Regions from separate parts of the Plantibacter sp. T3 genome, predicted to be linked through region 2. Evidence: predicted binding sites of a transcription regulator. Region 2 holds the regulator's gene; the other holds the start of a gene.
The links. Region 2 encodes LexA, which represses DNA repair genes until DNA is damaged. Its sites were predicted from a motif close to TCGAACANNTGTTCGA; they were not measured.
Positions count from the first base shown of each region.

Region 1 (7,380 bases), 510 kb from region 2:
CCTGACGGTCTCGGGGGTCGGGATCGCCTGCACGGTCGGTGAAGCCTTCTGGCTGTCCTCCGCCGAAGGCGGGTCGTTCGTGCTGCCACTCGTCGTCGCTGCGGTCCTGCAAGCGATCATCTGGCTCGCGGTCTGCGCCGGGGTCGTCCGCGTGCTGCGGTCGTCGCGGGTCTGACGAGCGCGGCGGTCGACCGTGTCGCGGTGCTCAACTGAGACGGTCGGAACCGAGCCCGGGGCGAACCTACTGCTCGTGCACGATCCGAACGCGCGTGACCGAGAAACCGGCTCGTTCGAACGCGCCGCGCATCGGGGTGTTCGCGGCGTCCGTGGTGCCGACGATCCGGTCCTGCCCCGACCCATGGTGGACGTGGACCATCTCCGCGAGGAGGTCGTGAACGTAACCGTGTCCGCGATGCTCGGGGAGCACGCCCAGGTAACTGATGCTCGCGTCGTACGCCGTCCTCGTCGGGACGATGAATCCCGCGATCGTCCCGTCGAGCAGCTCTGCGACCCGCCAGGCGTCCCGCTCGCCGGGGAGCGAACGGTAGAACGCCAGGTCGTCGTCCGCGAGCGCCTCGAGTCCTTCGCGCGCGACCATGTCCTGCGTGTGCGCATCGAGGGTGCCGGTCGCGACCAGGGCGAACAGCTCGTGGAACGCGTCGTCCGGGGTGGCGACGAAACGAAGGCGCTGCGATCGTGCCGGCATCGGATCGGAGCTGGACCTCGCGAAACTGACCCGCTCGGTCGTGCGCGAGAACCCACCCGCGCGAGCAGCCTCGTGGCGCCAGCGCACCGCCTCCACACTCGCAGCGTCATCCGCCCACGCAGGGGAGACGTCGACGTTGAACTCCAGTGCGGGACCCGCGCCGAAGGCGTCCAGTCCGGCACGGATGAGTGCGGCGCCGACACGTTCGGGCTCCGCGACCTCGACCGTGCTGGTGAGGCAGTCGAGCGTGGCGGGCCGGTTCGCGTCCGCCTTGCCCCACCAGAGTGCTCGTGCCACCGGGCGACCGTCCTGCTCGGCGATCCACGACCATTCCGGCCGATAGTTCCGACTCGCGAGTTCGGCGGTCAGCCGCTCCGGATCGACCCAGGCGACGGGTTCGTCACAGCTCCACGCTTGCAGGAGAGGGACGTCGTCCGGGGTGGCTCGTCGGATGGTGAAGTCGTCACTGGTGTCGGTCATCGGATCCAGCTTGGACAGGGTCGACCCGTTTGTCCAGGTTCTGCCTGAACACCGGAGCGGCATCGCGGGCGGCGGAACGCGCGAGGTGCGCCGCCTAGTCGATGGTGTGGCCGCCGTTGACGGTGATCCGCTGGCCGGTGATGAAGCCGGCCCTGTCCGAGGCGAGGAAGGCGACGGTCTCCGCGATGTCGTCGATGGTGCCCATCCGCCCCATCGGCACCTCGGCCAGGTAGGCGGCGATCTCCTGCGGGGACGCATCGGCGTGTCGCTCGACGGGGATCCACCCGGGAGCGACCAGGTTCACGGTGATCCCGGACGGTCCGAGTTCCCGAGCCCAGGAGCGGGTGAGACCGAGCTGCGCCCCCTTCGCCGCGACGTAGGCGGACATCCCCGGCAGGGCCCGCTCGAACATGTCGGATCCGATCTGGATGACCCGGCCGAACCGGTGCTCGCGCATGTGCGGGACGGCCGCCCGCACCAGCAGTGTCGGGCTCTTGACGAAGAAGTCCAACTGGGCGAGGTGGTCGTCCCAGTCGAGGTCGTCGATCGCCACCGTCGGTTGCGGCCCGGTGGCGTTGGCGACCAGGACCGCGATCGGACCCGCGGTTCCCGTGATGCGTTCGACGAGTGAGGCGACGGCTTCCTCGTCCGTCACGTCCGCGCTGAACGCGTCGGCGGCACCGCCGGCCTGGCGGATGGACTCGACGACCTTCGCAGCCTGGTCCGCCCCGGAGCGGTAGTTCACGGCGACGAAATACCCCTCGGCACCGAGTCGCCGGGCGATCCCCGCGCCGAGGCCTCTGGAAGCTCCGGTCACCAATGCGACCCGTTGTCCTGCGAACGCGAGTGACGTCATACCGTTCCTCTCCTGGTGGCGAGCTGCCGAACGGGTTCCCGGCCTCGCCGAGCCGGTCCTTCCCGAGGATACCCGTCGCGTCCAGGCGGCCTTCGAGCCGCCCCTCACCCGATTTGTGCGGCCGCGTCACGGAGACACGCGATGAACGCGTCGTGGACCGGGCTTTCGTCCGTCCGTTCCTGACGAGCGGCCAGCAGGCGTGTCGTCGGCGACCCGGCGAGCGGCACGACGACGATCGACGGCGGCACCAGCTGCCGCACCGACTCGGGCAGGATCGTCGTGCCCACGCCGGCCGCGACGAACCCGAGGGCGGTCTCCTGATGGACGACCTCCTCGACCACCTGCGTCCGACTCGACGTGCCGAGGACCTCCGCGACCCGGTCCACGAATCCGGGCATGAGCGCCCGCGGGTAGGAGATCATCGGGACGTCCATGAGCTCCTCCGCGGTGACCTCGGGTCGCCCTGCCAACGGGTGACCGACCGTGAGGCACGCAACGAGACGCTCCTCGAAGACGACCTCGGTCGTGAGCGCAGGGGAGCTGTCGGACGGCGTCTGCGGGACCTCGTCACGGACGATCCCGACGTCGAGCGTGCCGTCGCGGAGCCGGTCGAACTGCTCTCCTGAGGTCAACGGCACCAGGCGCAGCGTCACCCCGGGGCGGCTCGCCCGGAACAGCTGCACGACGCCGGGGAGGACCGTGTAGTTGGCCGAACTCACAAACCCCGCGGTGAGTTCCCCGGCGAGACCGTCGACGAAGTCGCGCATCTCACCCCGGACCGTGTCGAGCTCCTCGACGATGTGTCGTGCCCGCGCCTGGAGATGCCGTCCAGCGGGGGTCAGCGCCACCCGCCTCGTCGAACGGTCGAACAGGGCGGTGCCGACCTCCTGCTCGAGTCGTGCGACCTGGACGCTCAGCGGTGGCTGCGACATGTGCAGCCGTCGCGCGGCGCGACCGAAGTGGAGCTCCTCGGCGACGGCGAGGAAGTAGCGCAGCTGGCGGAGCTCCATCCCATCGACGATACGACCCTCGTATTACCGCGCTGTTTCGTCCAGATTGCGAGCGAAACGCTCTCAATCGAGGTTCGAATCGGTATTTGACCAGGAGGATCGCGACCGTGTTCGCTGAGGACCACACACCCCGACCTGGAGGACCACCCGTGACCGCAGACGCTTCCCCGAACACCCGGATCGACATGCTCTACCTGAGCGAACCGGAGGTCATCGCCGCCGGCATGAAGGACATGGCCCACTGCATGGAGGTCATGGAGGAGGTGCTGGTGCTCGTCGCGGAGGGTGACTACCGGATGGCCGGCCCGACCGCCAACTCGCACGGAGCGCCGATCGGGTTCCCCGCCACCTCACCGTTCCCCGGTATGCCACTCGATGCCGCAGACCGCCGGTTCATGGCGATGCCCGCCTACCTCGGCGGACGCTTCGACACCGCCGGCGTCAAGTGGTACGGCTCGAACGTCGACAACCGCGAGCGGGGCCTCCCGCGCTCCATCCACCTCATCGTGCTCAACGACAAGGACACCGGTGCGCCCTACGCGATCATGTCCGGCAACCTCGAGAGCGCCTACCGCACCGCTGCCGTGCCGGGAGCCGCTGCGAAGCTCCTGGCACCGTTGGACGCGAAGTCGCTCGGCATCATCGGGCCCGGCGCCATGAACAAGAGCGCCCTGCACGCCATGACCACCGCCCGTCCCTCGCTCGACACCATCCGCATCCACGGGCGCCGACGGTCGACGTCCGAGGCGTTCGCCGACTACGTCCGCGAGCACTACCCGCAGTTCACGACGATCGAGATCGCCGAGACGGTCGAGGCCGCCGTGCGTGACTCGGACATCGTTTCCGAAGCCGTCACCGGCCTGGTCGGCTCGGAGAACTACCCGTTCATCGATGGCGACTGGATCAAGCCGGGCGCCTTCCTGAGCCTGCCCGCGAACCTGCGCATGGACAAGGAGTACACCCTCTCCGGCAAGGCCCGCCTCATCGCCGACGCGAAGAAGATCTACGAGGCGTGGGCCGAGGAGTACCCGGCGCCGTCACACGAGACCGCGTTCGGGATGATCGGCCTCTACTGGCAGGACCTCATCGGGACCGGCGAACTCGACGAGTCCCGCGTGGTCAACATCGGAGACGTCTTCGCCGGGAACGCCGTCGGGCGCGAGTTCCCCGAGCAGCCGGTGCTCTTCAGCGTCGGTGGGATGGGCGTCGAGGACGTCGCCTGGGCGAAGACGATCTACGAGAACGCCGTCGAGCAGGGGATCGGCACGAAGCTCAACCTCTGGGAAGCCCCAGACCTGGCCTGACCGCCGACCGGCACCGAGCACCGACACCTGTTCCACCCGAACCCGACGCCGCGGCCGTCCGGCCGCTGTGCACCTCGAACGATGGAGTGATTTGTGGACGCTGGAAACGTCGCCTGGATCCTGACGAGCTCGGCGCTCGTCGCCCTCATGATCCCGGCCCTGGCTCTGTTCTACGGCGGGATGGTCTCGTCCCGCCGCATCCTCAACATGATGATCATGTGCTTCGGCGGGGCCAGCCTCGTCGCGCTGCTCTGGGTGGCCTTCGGGTACTCGCTCGTCTTCGGTGACTCCGTCGGCGGGCTCGGACTCATCGGGAACCCGTTCGAGTTCGCAGGGCTCGACCAGGCACTCGTCGACGACCCCGATGCCGGCATCCCCCTCGCGCTCTTCGCGGCGTTCCAACTGCTGTTCGCCGGAGTGACGACGGCGCTGGTCGCCGGTGCCGCCGCCGGTCGCATGAAGTACGGCGCGTGGTTGGTGTTCGCCGGGCTCTGGGCGACGCTCGTGTACTTCCCGGTCGCGCACTGGGTGTTCGCCTTCTCGAACGACACGGCGACCGGTGGATGGATCGCGAACACCCTCGGTGCCGTCGACTTCGCCGGCGGGACGGCCGTGCACATGAACGCCGGCGTCGCGGCGCTCGCACTGGCCCTGGTGCTCGGTAAGAGCAAGGACTGGGGTGGCAAGCTCCGTCCGCACAACCGCCCGCTCGTCCTCGTCGGCGCCGGGTTGCTCTGGATCGGTTGGTACGGCTTCAACGCCGGCTCGGCGCTGGCAGCCGGTAATGCGGCGAGCGTCGTGTTCCTCAACACCACCGTCGCCGCCTGTGCCGGGCTCATCGGCTGGTCCATCGTCGACCGGCTCCGCCACGGAGCGGTCACGAGCCTCGGCAGCGCATCGGGGATCATCGCCGCTCTCGTGGCGATCACCCCCGCCTGCGGCGCCGTCTCGCCCATCGGTGCCATCATCATCGGGGCCATCGCGGGCGTCGTCTGCTGCCTCGCCATCGAGTGGAAGTTCCGGCTCGGGTTCGACGACTCCCTCGACGTCGTCGGGGTCCACCTCGTCGGCGGCATCATCGGGACGCTCCTCATCGGGGTGTTCGCGACGGATGCGGCACCGAACGGGCGCTCCGGCCTGCTCTACGGCGGCGGATTCGAACTGCTCGGCGTGCAGACGATCGCGACCGTCGCGGTCCTCGCCTACTCGTTCATCGTCACCTGGGTGATCGCGAAGCTGATCCAGATCACCATCGGTCTGCGGATCCCCGAGGAGCACGAGGTCGCCGGGATCGACGAGCACGCCCACGCCGAGCGCGCCTATGAGGACGAAGACCTGGAAGCACGCGCATGACGGGCGTCATCGTCATCGGAGCCGGGCTCGCCGGTGCTGCGGCGGCCTGGCGCCTGGCCCAGGCCGGGCACGACGTCACCGTCCTCGAGCGGAGTCGCCCGGCCAACGAGTGGGGATCGTCCCACGGATCGGCCCGGATCTTCCGCTATGCCTACCCGGAGGCGTCGTACACCCGTCTCGTCCTCGCGGCGGCGTCTGGGTGGGACGAGCTCGGCCTGGAGCATGGGCGTCCACTGATCACGCAGACGGGTGCGCTCGATTTCGGTGCGACCCGTCGCCCGGAGCACCTCGCGTCGGTGCTGGCCGAGCACGGCATCGATCACGAGCTGCTTTCCCGGGACGAAGCCAGAGCCCGTTGGGACATCGGCTTCGACACGCCCACCCTGTGGCATCCGGGAGCCGGCGTGATCGACGCGGAACAGGCGGTGATGGCGATGCTCGAATCCGCCGTCCGCGCCGGGGCCACGGTCCTGAACGATCAGCCGGTCGAGCGGGTCGAGCGGACTGCCACCGGGTACCGGGTGCTCGGGTCTCGGGGGAGGGCGTTCGATGCGGAGCAGGTGGTCGTCGCAGCCGGCGGCTGGCTTCCGGACCTGCTCGGCGACCTCGCGCTGCCGGGCGGGTTCCTCGATGCGTTCCCGGCCCTCGAGGTCCGACAGGAGCAGGCGTACCACTTCCCGTATCGGGACCGGATCGGCGTCGACGCGGAAGACCCGGCACGATCGGGAGCCGTGTGGCCCACCTTCATCCACAAGTCCGAGCGGATGCAGGTCTACGGGCTCCCCGGAGGGCGCGACGCCGACTGGCGTGGTCAGAAGGTCGCCGAGTACAACGGTGGCAGGCGCATCCCCTCGGCCGCCGATCATGACGGCGTCGTCGACGCCGCCAACCGCCGACGGGTCGTCGCCTACGTCCGCGAGTTCCTCCCGAGCCTCGTCCCGGAACCGTATGCGGAGACGACCTGCCTGTTCACGAACACCCCGACGGAGGACTTCGTCATCGACCGGGTCGACGGGATCACGGTCCTGGCGCCCTGCTCCGGCCACGGTGCCAAGTTCGCCCCGCTCATCGGCGACTATGCCCTCGCGCTGATCGAGGGGCGAGACGATGTGCCGGCGATGTTCCGTCCGAGCCTGGCAGCCGTCCGGTGACGCGCGACACCGTGATCTCGCTCCTGGACGAGATCGCGGGGATCGGTCGGGATCAGCGTCGGGGAGGCTACTCGAGGCCTGTCTACTCCACCGCCGAACTCGAGCTGCGGGAGTGGTTCGTCGGTCACGCCGAGCGCCGTGGCCTCGACGTGGACAACGACGGCAACGGGGTCATCCGCGCCTGGTGGCATGTGCCGTCACGTTCGACGGCAGGTGCGGTCGTCACCGGGAGCCATCTCGACTCGGTCCCCGGCGGTGGCGCCTACGACGGACCACTCGGGGTCGCATCGGCGCTGGTCGCTATCGATCACCTGCGCTCGCGTGGCGTCGAGCCGACCAAGCCGATCGTCGTCGCCGTCTTCCCCGAGGAGGAAGGCTCGCGCTTCGGCGTCGCATGCCTCGGCTCACGGCTCCTCACCGGTGCGATCAGTCCGGAGCGGGCGCTGGCCCTGCGCGACGTGGAGGGCGACACGTTCGCCGAGGTCCTCGCACGCAATGGTGTCGATCCGCGGGGTGTGGG
Region 1 covers NZ_LR733286.1:2,581,478-2,588,857, forward strand. The annotation lists gene GV015_RS12340 (hypothetical protein) at 1-175, shown strand, start outside; gene GV015_RS12345 (GNAT family N-acetyltransferase) at 242-1,186, opposite strand; gene GV015_RS12350 (SDR family NAD(P)-dependent oxidoreductase) at 1,281-2,042, opposite strand; gene GV015_RS12355 (LysR family transcriptional regulator) at 2,147-3,052, opposite strand; gene GV015_RS12360 (tyramine oxidase subunit B) at 3,202-4,356, shown strand; gene GV015_RS12365 (ammonium transporter) at 4,450-5,709, shown strand; gene GV015_RS12370 (FAD-dependent oxidoreductase) at 5,706-6,860, shown strand; gene GV015_RS12375 (allantoate amidohydrolase) at 6,857-7,380, shown strand, end outside.
Region 1: GV015_RS12360 (tyramine oxidase subunit B) is a predicted target of LexA. The motif match lies at 3,127-3,142, and genes of this name have one in related genera.

Region 2 (7,380 bases):
CTGGCCCAGGACGATACCGACGTCCTCGACCGTGTGGTGGACGTCGATGTCGACATCGCCCGTCGCACGGACGGTCAGGTCGGTCAGCGAGTGCTTCGCGAAGGCCGTGAGCAGGTGGTTGTAGAACGGGACGGAGGTCTCGATGCTGCTCGTGCCGGTGCCGTCGAGGTTCAACTCCAGCTCGATGCTGGACTCGCTCGTCGCGCGCTGGATCCGGGCCGTGCGCTGCTGGGTGGTCATGGGATCCAGTGTATCGAGCGCACCGCCGCTGCACGCCGTGTGTCGACGGGTGGGCATCGTCGCGTCATGCGGCTGCACCAGGCCGTGCCGACGCCTATCGTTGAGAGGTCATGACTTCCACACCCAGCATCGCCCCGGCCGTCCCACTCGACGCGACGGAGATCGCCGCTCTCCGTGAACGGTTCCCGATCCTCGCCCGGGAGATGAACGGACACCCGCTCGTCTATCTGGACTCCGGAGCCACTTCGCAACGCCCGATCGAGGTCATCGACGCGGAGCGTGACTACGCGACGCACCAGAACGCCGCCGTCCACCGTGGCGCCCACCTCCTGGCCGCCGAGGCGACGGAGCTCTTCGAGGACGCTCGCGCCACGGTCGCCGCGTTCATCGGTGCCGACGAGCGGGAACTCGTCTGGACCTCCGGCGCGACAGCAGCCCTCAACCTCATCGCCGGGGCCATCGGGAACGCGAGCGCCGGTCTCGGCGGCGCTGCCGCCGAGCGGTTCCGACTCGGTCCAGGCGACGAGATCGTCGTGACGGAACTCGAACACCACGCGAACCTCATCCCCTGGCAGCAACTCGCCGCACGTACCGGTGCGACCCTCCGTCACCTCCCGGTCGACGACCACGGCGTGCTGCGCTTGGACGCCGTGGACGACATCATCGGCGAACGCACGCGCATCATCGCCTTCGCGCACGTGTCCAACGTCACCGGAGCGATCGCGCCGGTCTCCGAGCTCGTCGCCCTCGCCGAACGCGTCGGCGCGCTGACGGTGCTCGACGCCTGCCAGTCCGTGCCGCACCTGCCCGTCGACGTCGCGTCCCTCGGCGTCGACTTCCTCGTGTTCTCCGGCCACAAGATGCTCGGTCCGAACGGCATCGGGGCCCTGTGGGGTCGCCGCCGGCTGCTCGACGCCCTTCCCCCCTTCCTCACCGGCGGGTCGATGATCACGACCGTCACACTCAACGGCGCCGACTTCCTGCCCGCTCCGCAACGGTTCGAGGCCGGGACCCAGCCGGTGTCGCAGGCGATCGCCCTCGCGAGCGCCGTCCGGTTCCTGCAAGCGGTCGGCATGGACCGTGTCCACGCCACCGAGGCGGCCTACGGACAGCGTCTCGCGGCCGGACTCGCTGCCATCCCCGGCGTCACGCTCGTCGGGCCGCCACCCGGGACGCCTCGCGCCGGGCTGGCGAGCTTCGACCTCGCCGGTGTGCACGCCCACGACGTGGGTCAGTTCTTCGACGACCGGGGCATCGCGGTCCGCGTCGGTCACCATTGCGCGCAACCACTCCACCGCCGGTTGGGACTCACCGCGTCCACCCGCGCCAGCAGCTACCTCTACACGACGGAGGCCGAGATCGACGCCTTCCTCCACGTGGCCACCCTCGTCGGTCCGTTCTTCGGGGTGTCCCGATGAGCGGCCTGGAGAGCCTCTACCAGGAGCTCATCCTCGACCACGCCCGCCAGCGCCACGGCTTCGGGTTGCGGGACACGCCCGCCGCCGAGTCGCACCAGCTCAACCCCACCTGCGGCGACGAGGTCACCCTGCAGCTCCATCCCGGGCCCGACGGTCGTCTCGCACCGATCGCCTGGGAAGGGCACGGCTGCTCGATCTCGCAGGCGTCGAGCTCCTGCCTGAGCGACCTCGCAGCAGGCCTCACACCGTCCGAGCTCCAGGCCCTGGTCGATGAGTTCCGCACGGTCATCCGCTCGCGGGGCACGCTCGAGTTCGACGAAGAACGGTTCGGAGACGCCGCGGCGTTCGGTGGCGTCTCGCGCTACATCGCCCGCGTGAAGTGCGCCATGCTCCCCTGGGTCGCCGCCGAGGAGGCCATCTCCCGCCTGCCGTGAGCAGGCGCCCCACCTCCGCCCGGCCGAGGGCTGGTCAGGCGGGGCTGATCGCCGCCAGAGCCTCGAGGAACGCGGTCGTCTCCGCTTCGGTGCCCGCGGTCACGCGCAGGTGGTTCGGGATACCCACGTCACGGATCAGGATCCCCCGCGCCAAGAGCGACTCGAACGCCGCGTGCGGATCGGCGACGCCGCCGAACAGGACGAAGTTGGATCCGCTCCGCTTCGGGTCGTAGCCGAGACGCCCGAGCTCGACGACGAGGCGATCGCGCTGCGTCCGGATGTCGTCGACCATCGCCAGCATCTCGTCGGCGTGCCGGAGCGCGGCGGTCGCGGCCGCCTGCGTCAGGGCGCTCAGGTGGTACGGGAGCCGGACGAGTCTCAGCGCGTCGACGACCGCGGGGTCGGCCGCAAGATACCCGAGCCGGACCCCGGCGAAGGCGAAGGCCTTGCTCATCGTCCTGGAGACGATCAAGCGCGGACGCCCCTCCAACAGCGTGAGCGCGCTCGCCTCGTCGTCGGGAGCGAACTCCGCATACGCTTCGTCGACGATCACCATGCCCCGCGACGCCTCGTACACCGCGGTGACGGTCTCGAGCGACAACGGTGTTCCGGTGGGGTTGTTGGGCGAGCAGAGGAACACGAGGTCGGGATCCGCCTCGGCCACCTGACGCGCGGCGGTCTCGGGCGAGAGCTCGAACTCGGCGTCACGCGTCGCAGGGATCCACCTGGTGCCGACACCGGCGGCCAGGAGCGGATACATCGAGTACGTCGGTGTGAACCCGAGGAGCGATCGCCCGGGACCACCGAAGGCCTGCAGGATGTGCTGGAGCACCTCGTTCGACCCGTTCCCCGCCCAGATCTGCTCCGGGACCACCCCGTGACCCAGGTATCCCGCCAGCGCCTCCCGGAGTTCCGTGAACTCGCGATCGGGGTACCGGTTCACCGTGAGGACCGCGGAGGCGAGCGAGGCGACGATGTCGTGCGCGACCGCCTCGGGGATCGGGTGCGTGTTCTCGTTCACGTTGAGCGCCACCGGCACCAGGGCCTGGGGAGCGCCGTACGGGCGCTGTCCTCGGAGGTCGTCGCGGATGGGGAGGTCGTCGAGAGCGGTCACTCCACAATGCTAGCCACTCCGACCGGCGCACTCACTCCGCCTGATGCTCCCGACGAAGGACCTCGTGCCGGGGGCTCGCCGGGTTCAACAGCGAGTGGCGTCGCCCGTAGGCGAAGTACACGATGAGACCGACCACGAGCCAGACCCCGAACCGAAGCCAGGTCTCCCAGTGCAACTGCAGGATCAGGAAGCCGGACGCCAGGACGCCGAACGCCGGGACGAACGGCATCAACGGCAACCGGAAGGAGCGGGGCTCGTCCGGCTTCGTGTACCGGAACACGATCACCGACACGCAGACCACGATGAAGGCGGCCAGGATGCCGATGTTCGTGAGGTCGGCGACCTGCTTGATCGGGAACACCCCGGCGAAGACGGCTGCCGCGCCGCCGGCGATCCAGGTCACCCGCTGCGGCACACCTCGCCGATCCGTGCGCGAGAACCACCGCGGAAGGAGACCGTCGCGACTCATCGAGAACCAGACGCGGGTGACGCCCAACAGGAACGTCAGCATCACGGTGAGGATCGATAGGACGGCGAACACGGAGATGATCGTCGCCACCACGGGCAGGCCGACGCTCTGGAACGCCGATGCGAACCCGGCGGTGGGGTCGATGTCGGTGTAGTTCTGCATGCCGGTCAGCACGAGGGTGGCCGCGACGTACAGGAGCATGGCGATGATGAGGGAGAGGATGATCGCCTTCGGCATGTGCTTCTTGCCGTCCTTCGCCTCCTCGGCCGCCGTACTCATCGCGTCATATCCGAAGACCGCGAAGAAGACCGTCGCGGCACCGGCGAACACCGGCCCGAACCCGCTGGGGAGGAACGGGTCGTAGTTCTCACCGTCGATATAGAAGACACCGAGGCCGATGATGAACAGGATGAGCAGGACCTTGATCCCGACCGCGACGAGCTCGAATCGACCGAAGGCCTTCGTCCCGCGGCTCAGGATGAAGGTCACGAGGAGACAGACGAAGATGGCGGGGAGATTGACGAGGCCGCCCTTCCCCTCGTCGGCGGTCGAGGTCATCCAGGCCGGCATGTGGATCCCGATGCCGGACAGGAAGGCGTCGAAGTAGCCGGAGATCCCGATCGCGACCACCGCGACGATCGCGATGTACTCGAGCAACAGGTCCCAGCCGATGAACCAGCCGATGATCTCGCCGAGCGCCACATACCCGTAGGTGTAGGCGGACCCGGCTCTCGGGATCATGCCGGCGAACTCCGCGTACGACAAGGCTGCGGCCGCGGAGGCGAGACCCGCGATCAGGAACGAGAAGAGGACGGCCGGCCCCACAGCGGGCGAGGTCTCGCTCCCATGAGCGACGAGTCCGGCAAGTGAGAAGATCCCCACCCCGATGATGCCGCCGACCCCGATGGCCGTGAGTTGCCAGAGCCCAAGGCTCTTGAACAGCTTCGAACCGGAGGTCTCATCCTCGATCTCCGCGATCGGCTTCTTCCGGAGCAGCGAGCGGCTCCGATCGTCTGTACTCATGATTGCCTCCGACGATGCTGCGGGCGTCGTTGCACCGCGCCATCGACGATAGCTGAGAACCAGTGCGGAGTGACCCGCCGATTGTCGGCCTACTCGGCCGCGTACCGCTGCGGGATCGCCAGGCGCTGCCCGGGCTCGACACCGGCGGTGCTGAGCTGGTTGAGGTTCATGATCTCGGCGATGACGTCGCGCGGGTCGGCGTCGGGCGCGATGGACTCGGCCAGCTGCCAGAGCGACTCGCCCGGGTCGACCGTGATGTACGTGAACGTGGCTCCCGCCGCCGCAGTGTTGGCCGCGGCACCGCCTGCGGAGAGACCGACGACCGCGACGCCGATGACCAGCGGGATGGCGGCGAGCGTGGTGAAGACGACACGACCGCGCTTCGTCAGGCGGAGTCGGCGTGTGGACCGTGCGTCCGGCGTCGGTGCCTGCACCGTCCGTGCGGGAAGCGCCCGGTGGGACCCGATCAGTGCTGCGCTCATGTCAACCCTCCAAGAGTGTGCTCATCGTGTGATGAGGACTCGTACCCGACACTCGACCAGGAGTGCCGGATACGAACCTGTGTTCCGAATATATCTTCGATTGTTCGAATACTCAACCCTGTCTTCGTACCTGAGACGCGCGGGATCGGCGACACGCTCGAACAGATGTTTGTCTGGACGAGCTGGTGCGGATACAGTTTCGAGTGTTGGAAGCAGTACACCACCACCCACCGACATCGGTCACCGACAGCCGATCAGGGCAGGAGCAAAGATGGCAGCGAACACGGCGGGCGACGGAGCCCGGGAGCGCCAGATCGGCGGCACCCGGCGACGGAAGAGCCTGAGCGACAAGCAGCTGGCGATCCTCGACGTCATTCAGCGCTCGGTCTCGCAGCGCGGATATCCGCCGAGCATGCGCGAGATCGGCGACGCCGTCGGGCTCGCCTCCCTGTCGAGTGTCACGCACCAACTCGGACAGCTCGAACTCAGCGGATACCTCCGACGCGATCCCAACCGTCCCCGCGCCATCGAGGTGCTCATCGACCTGCCGAGCGCCGTCGAGGGCAGCGATCCCGACTCCGCTCCCCCGGTCGGCGACGCCGCCATGGTCCCGCTCGTCGGTCGCATCGCCGCCGGCATCCCGATCACGGCCGAGCAGCAGGTCGAGGAGATCTTCCCCCTGCCCCGCCAGCTGGTCGGCAAGGGCAGTCTGTTCATGCTGAAGGTCGTCGGCGACTCGATGGTCGACGCCGCGATCTGCGACGGCGACTGGGTCGTCATCCGCGAGCAGAAGACCGCCGAGAACGGCGAGATCGTCGCGGCCATGCTCGACGAGGAGGCGACCGTGAAGGTGTTCCGCCAGCGCGACGGCCACACCTGGCTGCTCCCCCGGAACTCGGCCTTCGAACCGATCCTCGGCGACCACGCCGAGGTCCTCGGCAAGGTCGTCGCCGTGCTCCGGACGGTCTGACCGACCGGACCACTCCGCGACACCGACGAGGGCCGGGACGATCCGTGGATCGTCCCGGCCCTCGTCCGTGCAGGCCCCTCGACGTCAGCCGGTCGCACCGACCCGTGCGCGGACCACACGCGTCGCCTCGACGATGTTGGCGAGGGAGGCGACCGTCTCCTCGTAGCCTCGCGTCTTGAGCCCGCAGTCCGGGTTCACCCAGACCTGGCGCTGTGGGATCCCCTCCAGCGCGATCTCGAGCAATGCGGTCACCTCCGCGACGCTCGGCACCCGAGGCGAGTGGATGTCGTAGACGCCCGGGCCGATGCCGTGGTCGAAACCACTCGCCCGGATGTCGGACACGACCTCCATCCGAGACCGTGCCGCCTCGATGCTCGTCACGTCGGCGTCCAGTCGTCGGATCGCGTCGATCACCACCCCGAACTCCGAGTAGCAGAGGTGGGTGTGGATCTGGGTCTCGACGCGCACGCCCGCGGTCGCCAGCCGGAAGGAGCCCACCGACCAGTCGAGGTACCGCCCCTGGTCGGCCCGCCGGAGCGGGAGCAGCTCGCGGAGTGCGGGTTCGTCGACCTGGATGATGCGGATGCCGGCCCGCTCCAGGTCGGCGATCTCGTCGCGCAGGGCGAGGGCGACCTGGTTCGCCGTCTCGGCGAGCGGTTGGTCGTCGCGCACGAACGACCAGGCGAGGATCGTCACCGGGCCCGTGAGCATGCCCTTCACCGGCTTGGTGGTCAACGACTGCGTGTAGGCCGACCACTCGACCGTGATCGGCGCCGGCCGCGAGACGTCACCCCACAGGATCGACGGACGGGTGCATCGCGAACCGTAGGACTGCACCCACCCGTGCTCCGTCACGGCGAACCCGTCGAGGTGCTCGGCGAAGTACTGGACCATGTCGTTGCGCTCGGGCTCACCGTGGACGACGACGTCGATGCCGAGGTCCTCCTGCAGCGCCACGACGCGCCCGATCTCCGCGCGCATCGTCGCGACGTAGGCCTCCTCGTCGAGCGTCCCGGCGACCCGCTGCGCGCGGGCGCGACGGATGTCGCCGGTCTGCGGGAAGGAGCCGATCGTCGTCGTCGGGAGGAACGGCAGGCCGAGCGCCTGCTCCTGCGCCGTGGCGCGCTCCTGGTAGTCGTCTCGGGCGAAGTCCGCTGGTGCGAGCACTGCCGTCCGTGCGCGGATGGTGGCATCGATGACCCCGGGCGCGGCCAGCCGATCGTCGAGCGC
Region 2 covers NZ_LR733286.1:3,088,238-3,095,617, forward strand. The annotation lists gene hisB (imidazoleglycerol-phosphate dehydratase HisB) at 1-240, opposite strand, end outside; gene GV015_RS14685 (SufS family cysteine desulfurase) at 351-1,658, shown strand; gene sufU (Fe-S cluster assembly sulfur transfer protein SufU) at 1,655-2,092, shown strand; gene GV015_RS14695 (histidinol-phosphate transaminase) at 2,127-3,206, opposite strand; gene GV015_RS14700 (amino acid permease) at 3,238-4,698, opposite strand; gene GV015_RS14705 (LysM peptidoglycan-binding domain-containing protein) at 4,788-5,180, opposite strand; gene lexA (transcriptional repressor LexA) at 5,452-6,150, shown strand; gene metE (5-methyltetrahydropteroyltriglutamate--homocysteine S-methyltransferase) at 6,235-7,380, opposite strand, start outside.